DNA from 4 places in the Methylophilus sp. 5 genome. Region 4 is predicted to be linked to each of the others. Evidence: predicted binding sites of a transcription regulator. Region 4 holds the regulator's gene; each other region holds the start of a gene.
What was found. Region 4 encodes sigma-54, which starts transcription at its own class of promoters, with help from an activator protein. Its sites were predicted from a motif close to TGGCACNNTTCCTGCT; they were not measured.
Positions count from the first base shown of each region.

Region 1: the regulator sigma-54 is predicted to act here: its motif matches at 680-695, upstream of METH5_RS0102180 (glycogen/starch/alpha-glucan phosphorylase).
Region 2: the regulator sigma-54 is predicted to act here: its motif matches at 2,324-2,339, upstream of METH5_RS0102860 (class II aldolase/adducin family protein).
Region 3: the regulator sigma-54 is predicted to act here: its motif matches at 1,275-1,290, upstream of msuE (FMN reductase).

Region 1 is NZ_KI911560.1:500,785-504,501, reverse strand. It holds gene METH5_RS0102185 (OmpP1/FadL family transporter) at 1-587, shown strand, start outside; gene METH5_RS0102180 (glycogen/starch/alpha-glucan phosphorylase) at 745-3,246, shown strand; gene METH5_RS0102175 (DUF4197 domain-containing protein) at 3,341-3,717, shown strand, end outside.
Region 2 is NZ_KI911560.1:633,478-637,194, reverse strand. It holds gene METH5_RS15345 (DUF1328 domain-containing protein) at 1-43, opposite strand, end outside; gene METH5_RS0102870 (NAD(P)H-dependent oxidoreductase) at 357-908, shown strand; gene METH5_RS0102865 (sigma-54-dependent Fis family transcriptional regulator) at 956-2,089, opposite strand; gene METH5_RS0102860 (class II aldolase/adducin family protein) at 2,384-3,106, shown strand; gene METH5_RS0102855 (ABC transporter substrate-binding protein) at 3,121-3,717, shown strand, end outside.
Region 3 is NZ_KI911560.1:1,120,392-1,124,108, reverse strand. It holds gene METH5_RS0105335 (SfnB family sulfur acquisition oxidoreductase) at 1-917, opposite strand, end outside; gene msuE (FMN reductase) at 1,362-1,937, shown strand; gene sfnG (dimethylsulfone monooxygenase SfnG) at 1,964-3,052, shown strand; gene METH5_RS0105315 (AMP-binding protein) at 3,077-3,717, shown strand, end outside.
Region 4 is NZ_KI911560.1:1,005,530-1,009,246, forward strand. It holds gene lptA (lipopolysaccharide transport periplasmic protein LptA) at 1-375, shown strand, start outside; gene lptB (LPS export ABC transporter ATP-binding protein) at 389-1,135, shown strand; gene METH5_RS0104780 (RNA polymerase factor sigma-54) at 1,142-2,689, shown strand; gene tyrS (tyrosine--tRNA ligase) at 2,735-3,717, opposite strand, start outside.

The DNA.
Region 1 (3,717 bases), 500 kb from region 4:
CGGTGACCTTGGGCGCGACTTATCAGAGCCGCACTTATATGAGCAAGTTTGATAAATACAAAGGCCTGTTTGCCGAGCAGGGGGACTTTGATATTCCATCGACTTATGGTGTGGGCGTGGCGGTGAAGGTGACGCCAGCATTCACCTTAGCGGCAGATTTTCAGCGCATTAATTACGGTGAGGTGGATGCCGTAGGCAATGCTTCACAGGCCAATTTGTTTAATGGCCTGGGCAATGACAATGGCGCCGGGTTTAATTGGCAAGATGCCAAGGTGTATAAGATTGGCGCACTGTATCAATACAGCCCGGCCTTAACCTTGCGGGCGGGGTTTAACCATGTTGACCAGCCAATTCGTCGCGGTGATACCTTGCTGAATATTCTGGCGCCGGGCGTGGTGAAAGACCATCTGTCATTGGGCGCAAGCTGGGTGTTGAGCCCGCAATCCGAGTTGTCATTCTCTTATACGCATGCGTTTGAAAATAGCGTGAATGGCAGCAACTCGATTCCGGCGGCCTTTGGTGGTGGCGAGGCGAATATTAAGATGTATCAGGATGCATTGGGTGTGGCCTACACCTGGAAACTGTAAAACTTTTTTATCCGCGCGCTTTCGGGCGTTATAATCAAAAGCCACAACAAGAATTTTGTGGCTTTTTTTTATGTCTGACACATTCTTGTTGTAGGCTTGCTTTTTGCTTTTGACTCACTTAAAGCAAATTTGTGATCAACACCTCAGGGGAAGATGTATGACTGCCAATGTGAAAAAAACACCTAAAAAAACTGATAAACCTGACACCGCGCAAGCCGTCGATGAATTCTTGCTTGAGCAACTGCCGATTCCACAGGCGTTACGCAACCACATGACGTTTTCTATCGGTAAATCAAACTCTTGGGCCACCACGCGCGACTGGTATCAAACCGCCGCTTTTACGGTGCGTGACCATTTAATGAGCCGTTGGGTGAATACGCGCGATGCGTATCGTGATGCCAACACCAAGCGTGTGTATTACCTTTCACTTGAGTTTTTGATTGGCCGCATGCTGTCTAACGCCGCACTCAATTTGGGCATTGCACCGGAACTAAGCGATGGCTTGCAGGAGATTGGCCAAAAGCTGGAGGGTGTGGCCGAGATGGAGCCGGATGCTGCTTTGGGTAACGGCGGCCTGGGGCGACTGGCCGCGTGCTTTGTCGACTCGATGGCAACCATGGATATTCCGGCCACCGGTTATGGCATTCGTTATGACTATGGCATGTTCAGGCAAACCATTGAAAACGGCCAGCAAAAAGAAAATCCGGATAACTGGCTGCGTTATCAAAACATTTGGGAAGTGCAGCGGCCCGAGCACACCTGTGAAGTAAAGTTTTATGGCCGCGTGTTGCATGTGCATACCGAGCACGGTATTGAGCATCATTGGGTCGATCACGAAACCGTGGTGGCCATGCCTTATGATGTGCCGGTGCCTGGCTATGGCACGCAAACCGTGAACAATTTGCGTTTGTGGTCGGCCAAGGCCACTAACGAGTTTGACCTGGCGTATTTTAATGCTGGCAATTACGAGAAGTCGGTTGAAGGCCGCCATAGTGCAGAGACGATTTCACAAGTGCTGTATCCCAACGATACTTCCGAGTCGGGCAAGGCGCTGCGCTTAAAGCAACAGTACTTTTTTGTGTCAGCATCCACGCAGGATATTTTGCACCGCTACACCAATTACAACGCCGACTGGAACACCTTGCCGGAAAAAGTGGCGATTCAGCTCAATGACACGCATCCGGCGATTGCCGTGGCCGAAATGATGCACCAGTTGGTTGATCATTACCATTTGCCATGGGATAACGCCTGGAAATTGATCACCAAAATGTTTGCCTATACCAACCACACGCTGATGCCAGAGGCGCTGGAAACCTGGTCGGTAGATTTGTTTGAGCAGCTATTGCCACGGCATCTGGAGATCATTTACGAAATTAACCATCAGTTCTTGCAGATGGTTAACCGGCATTTTCCGGGCGATACTGCGCTGCTGCAACGCGTCTCTATTATTGATGAAAGCCATGGCCGCCGCGTGCGCATGGCGCATCTGGCGATTGTCGGCAGCCATACCGTCAACGGGGTAGCTGCGTTGCACAGTGAGCTGTTACAAACCACCTTGTTTGCCGATTTTACTAAAATCTATCCGGGCAAATTTACCAATGTCACCAATGGCATCACCCCGCGCCGCTGGTTAAACCAGGCCAATCCTTTGTTAACCAGCTTGTTAACCAAGCATATCGGCACGGGTTTTCAAAAGGACCTGGGCCTGATTAAACAAATAGAACCGTTTGCGGATAATGCCGCGTTTAGAAAAGCGTTTCGTGAGGTGAAAAAAGCCAACAAGCAACGCCTGGCCGATAAGATTCTGCAAAAAACCGGCATCGCCATCAACACCGATGCCTTGTTCGATGTGCAGATCAAGCGCATCCACGAATATAAGCGCCAGCTGTTGAATGTGCTGCATGTGATCACCTTGTATAACCGCATCCGTAGTGGCCATGCTAGCCAGCATACGCCACGCGTGGTTATTTTTGCTGGTAAGGCTGCGCCTGGGTATTGGCTGGCCAAGCAGATTATCCGCCTGATTAACGATGTGGCGACCATGATCAATAATGATCCGGCCGTGAGCGACAAGTTGAAAGTGGTGTTCTACCCCAACTATGAAGTCAGTGCGGCAGAAATTCTGTTTCCGGGGGCTGATCTGTCCGAGCAGATTTCGACCGCAGGCACCGAGGCCAGTGGCACCGGTAACATGAAAATGGCGCTCAATGGCGCGCTTACCATCGGCACGCTGGATGGCGCCAATGTTGAAATCATGGAAGAAGTGGGCGACGACAATATCTTTATTTTTGGCCTGACCACGCCCGAAGTGGCGCAATTAAAAGCCAGCAACTACAACCCGTGGGATTATTACCATGGCAACACCGAGCTGAAACAAGTGATAGACATGATAGGTAACGGCTTCTTTTCGGTAGAAGAGCCCGCACGCTACCAGGCCATTGTCGACACCTTGTTGCACAAAGGTGACCAGTACCTGTTGCTGGCAGATTATGCCGCTTATGTCACCGCGCAAGAAAAAGTCGCCGCGTTATATCAAGACGAAGAGGCTTGGTCACGCATGGCGATTTTAAATGTGGCGCGCATGGCGAAATTTTCCAGTGACCGTACCATTGCAGAATACGCACAGCGTATCTGGCAAGTTGCCCCTTTTAAAGCCTGATCTTTTTTTAATTGTCGCGATACAAAGCAAGTCCATCTGGACTTGCTTTGTGCTTTATGGGTACACTGCATTTAACTTGTTAAAGAGCGTTATTATGAAAAACACAGCGTGGGTATTGTTGGCCGGTTTGTTAATCACTGATGCTCAGGCATTAGACCTTAAAGGCCTGGGCGATATTGTAGAAAAAGTGGGGGGTAGCTCTGCAAGCAGCAGTGGGAGCAACAGTAGTGCTGTGAGCAACCTGAGCGAGCAGGAAACCAGCGATGGTCTCAAGCAGGCACTTAACCAGGGCGTGAGTAAAGCCGTTGGCCTGTTGGGCGCTACGGATGGTTTTATGGGCAATAAAGACGTCAAGATCCCGTTGCCAGACTCATTGAAAAAAGTAGAAAAAGGCATGCGTATGGTCGGCATGGGCAGTCAGGCCGATGAGTTGATCTTAAAAATGAACCGCGCGGCGGAGCAGGCGGTGCC
Region 2 (3,717 bases), 370 kb from region 4:
CGACAAAAGAGATCACAAGAAATAGCAATGCATAATAAAGCATAGGTCTGACCTTTCGTTTTGGAGCGTTGATGATGGTGGCATCATAAAAGGCGGCGGCAGCTTACCATATCAGTGCTTTGCTAAATTGCTGGTCAGAATGTGCCTACGTGACAATAGAACATTGGCTGGGCGCCAACCCGCCCTGTGCGCGGCCCGAAACCAATGCAGGCGGCAGCTGTTGATTTGTCAACATTTACGCGGTGCTGGTTGTTGATTTAGCAGCATCTGTTTTTTTAACCCATTGATTATAAAAAGGTTTGAATCTGGCATTTTATTTGCTGTTAAGTAAAAACATTGTTTAATCAGGAAATCACATGCCAAGAATCATTGGAGTCTCTGGAAATATCACGGCGCCCTCCAGAACGCTATCGCTGGTGGAGGCTGCCGTTGCCAAGGCGAGCCAAAAGTTTCATAGTCCGGGTGAGGTGATTGATATTGCCAAACTGGCCGCAGACCTGGGGCCTACCGTGTCATTTAACCAGTTTCCGCCTGCCTTGACGCAGGCTTACGATAAACTGCATCAGGCAGATATCATCATCATAGGCACGCCCGTATATAAAGCCTCCTACACCGGTTTACTCAAACACTTTTTTGATCTGGTAGACCCGAAAAAACTCACCGGTAAAGTGGCTATTTTAGTCGCCACCGGCGGCAGTGATCATCATGCGCTGGTGCTCGAGTCCCACTTAAGAAGCCTGGCCAGTTTTTTCGGCATGTATACCATTCCGACCACGATTTATGCCAGAGATGCTGAGTTCACTGACTATCAACTAGACAGCACCGTGATTGAGCAACGCATTGATCAGGCATTGGCGCAAGCAGCTGTGTTAATCAAGCAGAATGTGCCAGAAGCGCTGGTGGCTTAACACTTTGTTTTAGCGTAAAAAAAGAGGGGATATTCTCCCCTCTTTTTTTATGCGATCAGGTTGAGTTCTTTTAACCTGGCGCGCAGGATATTCCTGCTGATGCCGAGTAGTTTTGCTGCGTGTACCTGATTGTTTTTGCTATGCGCATACGCCTTGCTGACGGTGGTGCCATTAATCAGTTCATACAAGTTTTCAGGCCCTTGCTCAAATAACTCCTCGAGTATGCTTTCCAGTTTGTAGAGCGCACTTTGGCGCTCGTAGCTGACGCGGCCCGGCAGTGGTGCTGAATAGCCGCTGTCTTCATCTGCCGTTAACTCCGGCCGGTTAAAGCTGATTTTAGGCAGGTTCAAATCTTTGGGGTACAGCGTATCCGATGTGCTCACCAACACCGCACGGTGGATGACGTTTTCCAGCTCACGAATATTGCCTGGCCATGGATACTCCATCAGTAGCGAGGTGGTTTCAGGCGCCAGTTTGTGGTCAGATGTATTCAACTTGTTGCGATAAACAGTTAAAAAGTGCTCAACTAACGGCAAAATGTCGCCGCGACGCTCGCGCAATGGCAGCAGTTCAATTGGCACGACTTTAATCCGGTAGTACAAGTCTTCGCGGAAGCGTCCGGCTTTGACGGCTTCTTCCAGGTTGACGTTGGTGGCTGCAATCAGGCGCACATCAATCGGGATCGGCTTTCTGGCGCCTACGCGTACCACTTCACGTTCTTGCAAGACACGTAATAACTTCACCTGGGTCGATTGCGGCAAGTCACCGATTTCATCCAAAAATAAGGTGCCGCCGTTGGCGGTTTCAAACCAGCCGACTTTGGACGCATTGGCGCCGGTAAACGCGCCTTTTTCGTAGCCAAATAATTCGCTTTCAACCAGGGTCTCTGAGAAGGCACCGCAATTAATTGCCTGAAACGGCCCGTTTCTGCGGTTGCTGAGCGAGTGAATATGACGGGCAATCAGCTCTTTGCCGGTGCCTGTTTCACCAATGATCAGTGCGGTCGCATTGCTGGAGGCAATCCGTTCGATCAAAGACAGCAAGTTTTGTGATTTGGGATCGCTGAACACCAGTGCACTTGCCCGCACGGACAAGCTGACGGCAGACGGATTCGGGTGTGTGATCACATGATCGGTACGTTCGGTGTACGAATCGCGGATATCCCATCGTTGTGCGCTCATCATTGACTCCTTATTAACAGGCGAGTCACTATATTACATTGATCATTAATAAGTCAAAGTTCTATAAATTATAACAATATTCATATTTGTTATATTGAATGCCACACAGATGCTCGCGGGAATTCAACATTTTGCTGTGTTAATCGCAACACTTGTTGCGTTGGCAACAGCCGTTTTTTTTGTATATTTTTTATAAGTGATTGATTTTTAATTGTAAGTTTTATCTGTTGTTGGTGGCACAGTCTTTGCACTATTGCTCATGTTGTTTTCGCATGCATTTTGAAAGGACTGACAATGACTGTCGTGACTATTAATACCGAACTGGATCTGGAACGTTACGTGAGTGAGACTGTGGCAGAAGCCAAACTGGCATTTGACGTGTTTCGTGAGACGGACACCATCACTGCCAATGGCACTGTAGGCTTTGTACACCGCGTGCCAGGCCAGGACAAGTTGATCATCGTCAATGATCCGGGCCCGTTTAACAAAGGCAAGCCGATTGAAGCCACCGTGGTTGGGTTTGATGGCACCGTAGTGAGCGGTAAAGGCAGCGGCGCCGGCGCTGGCCGTTACACCAAGTTGTTTCAGGTGCGGCCAGAAGTAACCACTATTTCGCACATACATTCCACTTATTTGGGTGCCTGGGCGCAAACACATCGCACCTTGCCAATTCGTTATGTACCCGTGCAGCGTTTTAACCTGATTAAAGAATTACCGATTTATATTGATCGCCGTCAGCAAGAGGTTGATTTTATTTTAGACCAGATTGCGATTAACCCGCATCACACCGCCATCCTCGAAGCCAATGGTGGTTCCACGGTGTGGGGCAAACAAGGCTTGCGCAAATTGGCCGAGTTTATTTTGTTACTGGAAGAGGGCGCTAAATTGCAGACATTGGCAGAGGCCTTGGGTGGTTCGCGTGAATATGGCCCAGGCGTATTAAAGCAGCAATGGAAAATGTCCAAGCTGTATGACCAAGCCAAAGAAGAAGGCTTGTTACGTCCATCTGACTTGTAACCAGGAGCGAGCTCGTGACCACAACACACACTATTGACCAACTCTGGTTTACGCGTTGCCCGGTGCCGACCGCCACAGGCCTGGCCTATAAGTTAGGCTGGCTCAGCGAAGAGTTCGCGCGCGACAACATTAATATTGCCACCTTGCAAGAGGCGCCCAAAGAGTTGTCTAAACATCATTATGATCACGCGTTGCCTAGCTTGATTCGTGAAGGCGGCAATTTGCTGGCGCTGGCGGCCAAAGCGCAAGGCGCACCCACCAAACTCATCGGCCTGACCTGGATTGACGAGTGGCAAGCGATTTTGGTACGGCCAGATAGCGGCATTACCGAGCCTGCGCAATTAAAAGGCTTGCGCCTGGCATTGCCTGCTTTTATTGAGCACCCGATTGCCAGCCATGTGCGTGGCAGCAGTATCGCTCGTGGCATGAGTTTGCATGGCTATAAAGGTGCATTGAATATTGCCGGATTAACATTGGATGATGTCACGCTGGTGGAGGTGCCTGCTGGCAGTGGCAACCGCAATGGTCTGGGTGAATTGTGGTCTGGCCTGGATGCACTGATTGAAGGCAAGGTGGATGCCGTGTATGTAAAAGGCGCGTCTGCTGTAGAT
Region 3 (3,717 bases), 110 kb from region 4:
TGCAGGCGAATCTGTAAATCACCGATGTCTTTAATGGTGTGTGGGTCTTCGTAACCATGCTCGAGCTCGGTATCGATCCAAGGGCGCGTGTAATTGCGCACAAAGTGCAGCGTATCTTTAAAGGCTGCGCGGGCAATGCCAGTGTCGACGGCGGCCTGGATAATTTGGGCCACCGGGCCCATGGCGGTCGGTCGGTCAAAGGCCAAATGGTGCGGCAACACATACTCGCTAGGCACAAAAATATTTTCCAGAATGGTGGTGCCGCTGGCGGTGGTGCGTTGGCCAAAGCTGGACCAGTCGTCAATGATGGTCAGGCCTTCGGCACCGGCCGGGACAAACGCCACCACGGTATTGTCGTGCTCATCTTTGGCTACCACTGGCACCCAGTCTGCCAGCAAGGCGCCAGAAGAATAGAATTTTTTGCCATTTAAAAAATAGCCACTGTTGGTCGGTGTGAGTTTGGTTTTGACGTCATTGACGCTACGGGTGCCGATTTCAGAGAAGGCATTGCCAAAGCGCACGCCTTGCAGCACCAGCTCATAAAAGTATTTCTTTTGAAACTCGGTGCCGTCCAGGCGCAGACCTTCCACCATATATAAATGGTTTTGCGGAATCTGGCCGATGCTAGGGTCGGCTTCGGCCACCGTGGCAATCACTTCGGCCAAGGTTTTGTTCGACACAAACGCGCCGCCATATTCTTTAGGCACGGTAATGCCCCATAAGCCGCTGCTAGAGAATAAATCCAGCTCTTGGCGCGGCAAACGTCTTTGCTGGTCGCGGATCACCGCTTCTTTAGCGATTTCACTGGCGACTTGTTTGGCCACGGTAATCGCCTCGGCATCGCTGGTGATGATGTGTGCCGGCTGGCGCGGCTGGTGATTAGGCAAATGCGCAATCTTGCTTGCATGTGCAGTCATATTGAATCCTTATCAAATAAACGTTGGGAATAAATGCGCTGTGCTCTCTCAAAAAGCAATTGCGCGTGACATTGCTACATTGCATTTAATATGCCAAGTGCTAAGTATTTGAATTTAAATGTGAATGTAAAAACTTGATGATGCCCCCGCCTCTATAGAAACAGTTTTCTGCTGAATGACTGCTGATTAATCAGCAGATGCAAGCCATCACTAGCAGGTGAAATGCAAACTCGTCTGCTGCTTTTTGAGAGAAGTTGCTGATATAGCAGCAGTGCATCAGCAAAACTAGCTTGAATTCAACAGGATAAATCGCGCCAAAAAACACCTAAGTGATTGAAATTTATAGGTAATGTTATCTGGCATGGATGCTGCTATGTATATCAGTGCGCTGGTCTGCCTGCGATTGAACACACAAAGCGGCAGCAGCACCCTTAATTAGGAGTCATGATGAGCCGTCCGTTAAAAGTCACTGCCGTGTCCGGTAGTTATAAATTGCCTTCCAGAACTGCTGCGCTGGTGGAGGCAATCACCCAGCAGTTGGGTAAGCAATTGCCTATTGATCTGCACCTGATCGAGTTAAGTGAAATAAGCAGCAGCCTGGTCGCGTCTTACGACCCCAAAGCGCTGCCGCTCAACGTGCAAAAAGATATTCAGGCGATTGAAACAGCCGACCTGCTAGTGGTGGCAACGCCGGTTTACCGCGCGTCTTATACCGGTTTGTTCAAACACCTGTTTGACTTGGTTGACTATGAAGCGCTGGTCGATGTGCCTGTGCTACTGGCTGCGACCGGTGGCAGTGAACGCCATGCCTTGATTATTGATCACGAGTTAAGGCCTTTGTTTAGCTTCTTTCAGGCGCTGACCTTGCCGATTGGTGTGTACGCCACCGAAGCAGACTTTGAAAATTACCAGGTGAAAAGTGAGGCCGTCACTGCGCGTATCGCGTTGGCCGTCGAGCGTGCCCTGCCTTTGCTCAAACATCGCGAGCTGATTAATAAAGACCGTTTGCTGGCGGTATAAGCCAAGCGACTATTTGGAGAATAAACATGAATACAGAAAACATTAAATTTGCCTATTGGGTGCCTAACGTCAGTGGCGGCCTGGTAGTGAGCAATATCGAGCAGCGCACCAGCTGGGATATCGACTACAACCGTAAATTAGCACAAATTGCCGAGAACGCAGGGTTTGAGTATGCCTTGAGCCAGATTCGTTTTACTGCGGGCTATGGTGCGGAGTTTCAGCATGAGTCTGTGTCTTTTTCGCATGCTTTATTAGCAGCAACCACCAAGTTAAAAGTGATTGCGGCGATTTTGCCTGGTCCGTGGAACCCGGTGCTGGCCGCCAAGCAACTGGCGACGATTGATCTGCTGACCGAAGGCCGTGTGGCGGTCAATATTGTGTCTGGCTGGTTTCGTGGCGAGTTTACCGCCATCGGTGAGCATTGGCTCGACCATGATGAGCGCTATCGCCGCTCTAAAGAGTTTATTGAGGCGCTCAAAGGCATCTGGACGCAGGATAATTTTACCTACCGTGGCGATTTCTATCGTTTTAGCAATTACACGCTGAAACCGAAACCATTGCAGCAGCCGCACCCGGAAATCTTCCAGGGCGGTAGCTCACGGGCGGCGCGCGATATGGCGGCCAGCGTGTCTGACTGGTATTTCACCAATGGCAATACGGTTGAGGGCATCAAGGCGCAAGTGGATGATATTCGTGCCAAGGCGGCAGCTAATAATCACAGCGTCAAAATCGGTGTCAATGCCTTTGTGATTGCGCGCGACACCGAAGAAGAAGCCAAAGCGGTGCTGGCAGAGATCATTGCCAAGGCCAACCCGGAGGCGGTGAATGCCTTTGGCCATGAAGTGAAAAACGCAGGCGCTGCCAGCCCGGAAAAAGAAGGTAACTGGGCGAAATCGACCTTTGAAGACCTGGTGCAATACAACGATGGCTTTAAAACTAATCTGATTGGCACGCCACAACAGATTGCTGAGCGCATTGTTGCGTTGAAAGCCGTTGGCGTTGATTTGATCTTATCCGGCTTTTTGCACTTTCAGGAAGAAGTGGCTTATTTTGGCGACAAAGTATTGCCATTGGTGCGTGCGCTTGAGGCGCAAAAATTGGCAAAAGCGGCTTAATCAACTTTGAAATGACCCCCTTATATGGCCGCTGAGACATTACCAAACTGGCTAGCCTGGCAGGCGCAACAACGCCCTGCCAGAGTGGCGATTCGTCACAAGCAACTGGGCATTTGGCAACAACGTAGCTGGCAAACCGTGCATGACTCGGTATTGCGTGCCGCCCGACTATTGCAGCAAAAAGGTTTTGCCAAGGGTGACACGCTCTTTTTACTGAGTGAGCCCCGGCCAGAAGCTTTATTGTTATCACTGGCGGCGCATTGGCTGGGCGGTGTGTCTGCACCGCTGGATGCCGCCTATGCGCAACCACAATTGCTGGATTTGTTGCATACGCTGCGGCCAGCCTTCGTGTTTGCTGAAGCGCAGGCAGAGGTCGATCAGGTGTTGTCAGCGAAGCCAGATGTGCGCGTGGTGATCTATGCGGACGGGCGAGGATTGGCAGATTATCGTCATCCGGCCATACACGCTTATAGCCAGGTGATGGCCTGCGGTGCTGACGAGAGCTTGCCTGCGTTGGACAGGGTTGCGGAGACCAATGACATTGCGTTTCGCTTTTACCGGCTGAGTGAGGCTTATCAGTTGGAGTATCGCGAATTGAGCCATGCCGAGCTATTAAACAATGGCCGGCAACTGGTGGCGCAAGAAGCGCTCACTGATCAAGAGCA
Region 4 (3,717 bases):
CAAAAACGCACCGGCAAAAACGAATGGATGCAAGGCAGTGGCCAGCGCATTGAATACAATGCCCGCATGGACAAAGTACAACTCTATACTAACGCATGGGTCAAACGTGGCGAAGATCTGGTCACTGGCGACTACATTAGCTATGACGCCAATGCAGAATATGCCGAAGTCATTGGCGGCACCAAAGCCAATCCCAACGGCACCGCTGGCAGTCGTGTAAAAGCGACCATTCAGCCAAAAAATAAAACCACACCGCCGGTGATTGATAACAAACCAACAACACAGCAAGGGCTGCGCATGAACCGTTCTCTGCAAATTAAAGTAGAACCGGCGCCTAACGACACCAGCAGCGAGCCCGCGAAAGCGCAACCTTAAAGACACCGGCCTTATGCAGACATCCGTTTCACCAGATCAGAACCATTTGCGTGTTAGCCACCTGAAAAAAGCCTATCAGGGGCGCACCGTGGTTAAAAACACCACGCTTGAGCTGCGCAGCGGCGAAGTGATTGGCTTACTGGGCCCAAATGGCGCCGGCAAAACCACCAGCTTTTATATGATTGTGGGCTTAGTCGCGCTGGATGATGGCAGCATTACGCTCAACGGGGCAGACGTGAGCCACGCACCCATGCATGAGCGCGCACGCATGGGCTTGGCCTATCTGCCACAAGAAGCCTCTATTTTTCGCAAAATGACGGTCACTGACAACATTTTGTCCATTCTCGAAACCCGCCCCCATACAGAAGAAGAGCGTGAAGCGCGGCTGGAGTCCTTGCTGGATCAGTTGCATATCCAGCATATTCGCAATAGTCAGGCAGTGAGTTTGTCCGGCGGTGAACGTCGCCGCGTCGAAATCGCCCGTTGCCTGGCGACCGACCCAAAATTCATTTTGCTGGATGAGCCGTTTGCCGGGATTGACCCGATTGCGGTGATTGAGATTCAAAAAATTATCCGCTACCTGAGCAGCCAGAATATCGGTATTTTAATTACAGACCACAACGTACGCGAAACCCTGGATATTTGTGACCGGGCTTATATCGTGAATGAAGGCGCCGTGTTTGCCGCGGGCACGCCCGACGAAATCATTCAAAACGAAGGCGTACGTGAAGTGTATCTGGGCAAGAATTTTAGGCTGTAACCCGTTATGAAGCAAAATCTGCAACTACGTATTTCGCAAAACCTGGCGCTCACCCCGCAGCTGCAACAGTCTATCCGCCTGTTGCAGCTCTCAACACTTGAGTTGAGCCAAGAGCTGGAAACCATCCTGCAGGAAAATCCGCTGCTGGAAATGGCCGACGGTGAAGAAGGCGAGTTTGAAGACAATAGCCCTACCGCGACCGCCGCGGCCGAGCAAGAGCTACCTGATGCAAGCTCGTTTGATGTTGCCACACAGGCGGAAATCACCGCACCCGCAGAAACCTTGCGCGAAGAGTTGCACGACCAACTTGGCGGCAACGAAGGCGAACAAGCCAATCTGAATGAAGAATTTTCACCGCCCGAGTTTGAAGACGACTACGAGGAGTTTGGCAGCACCAGCAATTGGGACGAAGCCGGTCGCAACAATATGGACGATGAAGACGGTGATTTTTCGCGTCAGGATGCCAGCAATACCAGCTTGCGCGAACACTTGATGAACCAGATACAACTGGCGCATTTGTCCAAACGTGACATGGACCTGGTGAAGTTTTTACTCGACGGTATTAATGATAATGGTTACCTGGAACAGGACTTACAAGAAATTGTCGACCTGCTGCCCCCAGAGCTGGAAGTTGAGTTGTTAGAGCTGGAAACCGCCCTTAAATTGATCCAGAACCTGGATCCGATTGGGGTTGGCGCGCGCGACCTGTGCGAATGCCTGCGCCTGCAATTACAAGCGCTCCCAGCAGACACGCCTTATTTGCGCATCGCTATGGCGATTGCCAAAGATCACTTAGCGCTGCTGGCCAACAAAGACTTTGTCAAACTGCGCAAACTGCTCAGTTGCGATGAAACCGCCCTTAAAGGTGCGCAACAACTCATCCGCCAGCAGAACCCCAAGCCTGGCAACGAATTCGCTACCTTTAGTCATGACCACTTTATCCAGCACGATGTGGTAGTCAAAAAAATCAAAGGCATCTGGATGGCGTCACTCAATGATGGCGTGATCCCCAAGCTGCGGATCAATCAATTGTATGCGGACATCCTTAAGCGCAACCGCGATAGTTCCGGCCAATATCTGCAAAGCCAGATGCAAGAAGCCAAATGGATGATTAAAAATATCCAGCAGCGTTTTTCTACGATCTTGCGTGTATCGCAAGCGATTGTAGACCGTCAACGCAACTTTTTTGAGCATGGCGAAATTGCCATGCGCCCCTTGGTATTACGTGAAATTGCCGAAGAGCTAGACTTGCACGAAAGCACCATTTCACGCGTGACGACGCATAAGTATATGCTCACACCGCGCGGGGTGCTGGAGCTTAAATACTTTTTTGGTAGCTCAGTCGCAACCGATGCTGGCGGCTCCTGCTCAGCGACCGCTATTCGCGCCTTAATCAAGCAAATGGTGGCCGAAGAAAATCAGAAAAAACCATTATCGGATAACCAAATTACCGATACGCTGGCGCAACAAGGCATTGTGGTCGCCCGCCGCACCATTGCAAAATATCGCGAGTCGCTGAGTATTCCGCCCGCAAATTTACGCAAGTCGCTGTAAAACAAAAAGGCCGCATCTGCGGCCTTTTTGTTGGTTACGAGTTTGTTATTTAATTGTGATTTTAGCAAACTTGCGCTTACCCACCTGGGCGACCACGGTCACGCCTTTTGCCACTGGCAGATTTTTATCATCCACCTTCACGCTATCCAGCTTTACCCCGCCCTGCTGCACAGCGCGCATGGCTTCACTAGTGCTTTCTACCAAGCCAGCCTGTTTCAGCAATTGGCTGATGCCAATACTGTCACCCTCAATCGTCACCTCTACCTGTGGCACATCATCAGGAATACCGCCTTTGGCGCGGGTTTGAAAATCTTGCCAGGCTTTTTCAGCCGCGGCCTGGCCGTGAAAGCGGGCCACGATTTCTTGCGCAAACCCGACTTTGATATCGCGCGGGTTTTCACCCCCCGCCACTTGCGCTTTCCACTGGGCAACAGTATCTAATGAAGCGAACGACAACAAATCAATATAACGCCACATCAATGCATCAGAAATAGACATGATTTTGGCAAAAATAGTCTCGGGCGCCTCGCTAATACCAATATAGTTACCCAGCGACTTGGACATTTTATTCACGCCATCCAGGCCCTCCAGCAACGGCATCATCAACACACATTGTTGTGACTGCCCAGCCTGTTTTTGCAGCTCACGGCCCATTAGCAGGTTAAATTTCTGGTCGGTGCCGCCCAATTCCAAATCTGCCCGCAATGCCACTGAATCATAGCCTTGCAACAAGGGATACAAGAACTCGTGAATTGCAATCGGCTGGTTGCCTTTAAAGCGCTTGGAGAAGTCATCACGCTCCAGCATGCGCGCCACTGTATGGCTGGCAGCTAACTTGATCATACCGGCCGCCCCCAGGTCACTTAACCATGCCGAGTTAAACACAATCTCGGTTTTGGCCGGGTCTAAAATCTTAAACACCTGCTCGGAGTAAGTGTCGGCATTGGCTTTCACCTGCTCAACCGTTAACGGCGGGCGCGTCGTACTCTTACCGGTCGGATCACCAATCATGCCGGTAAAGTCACCAA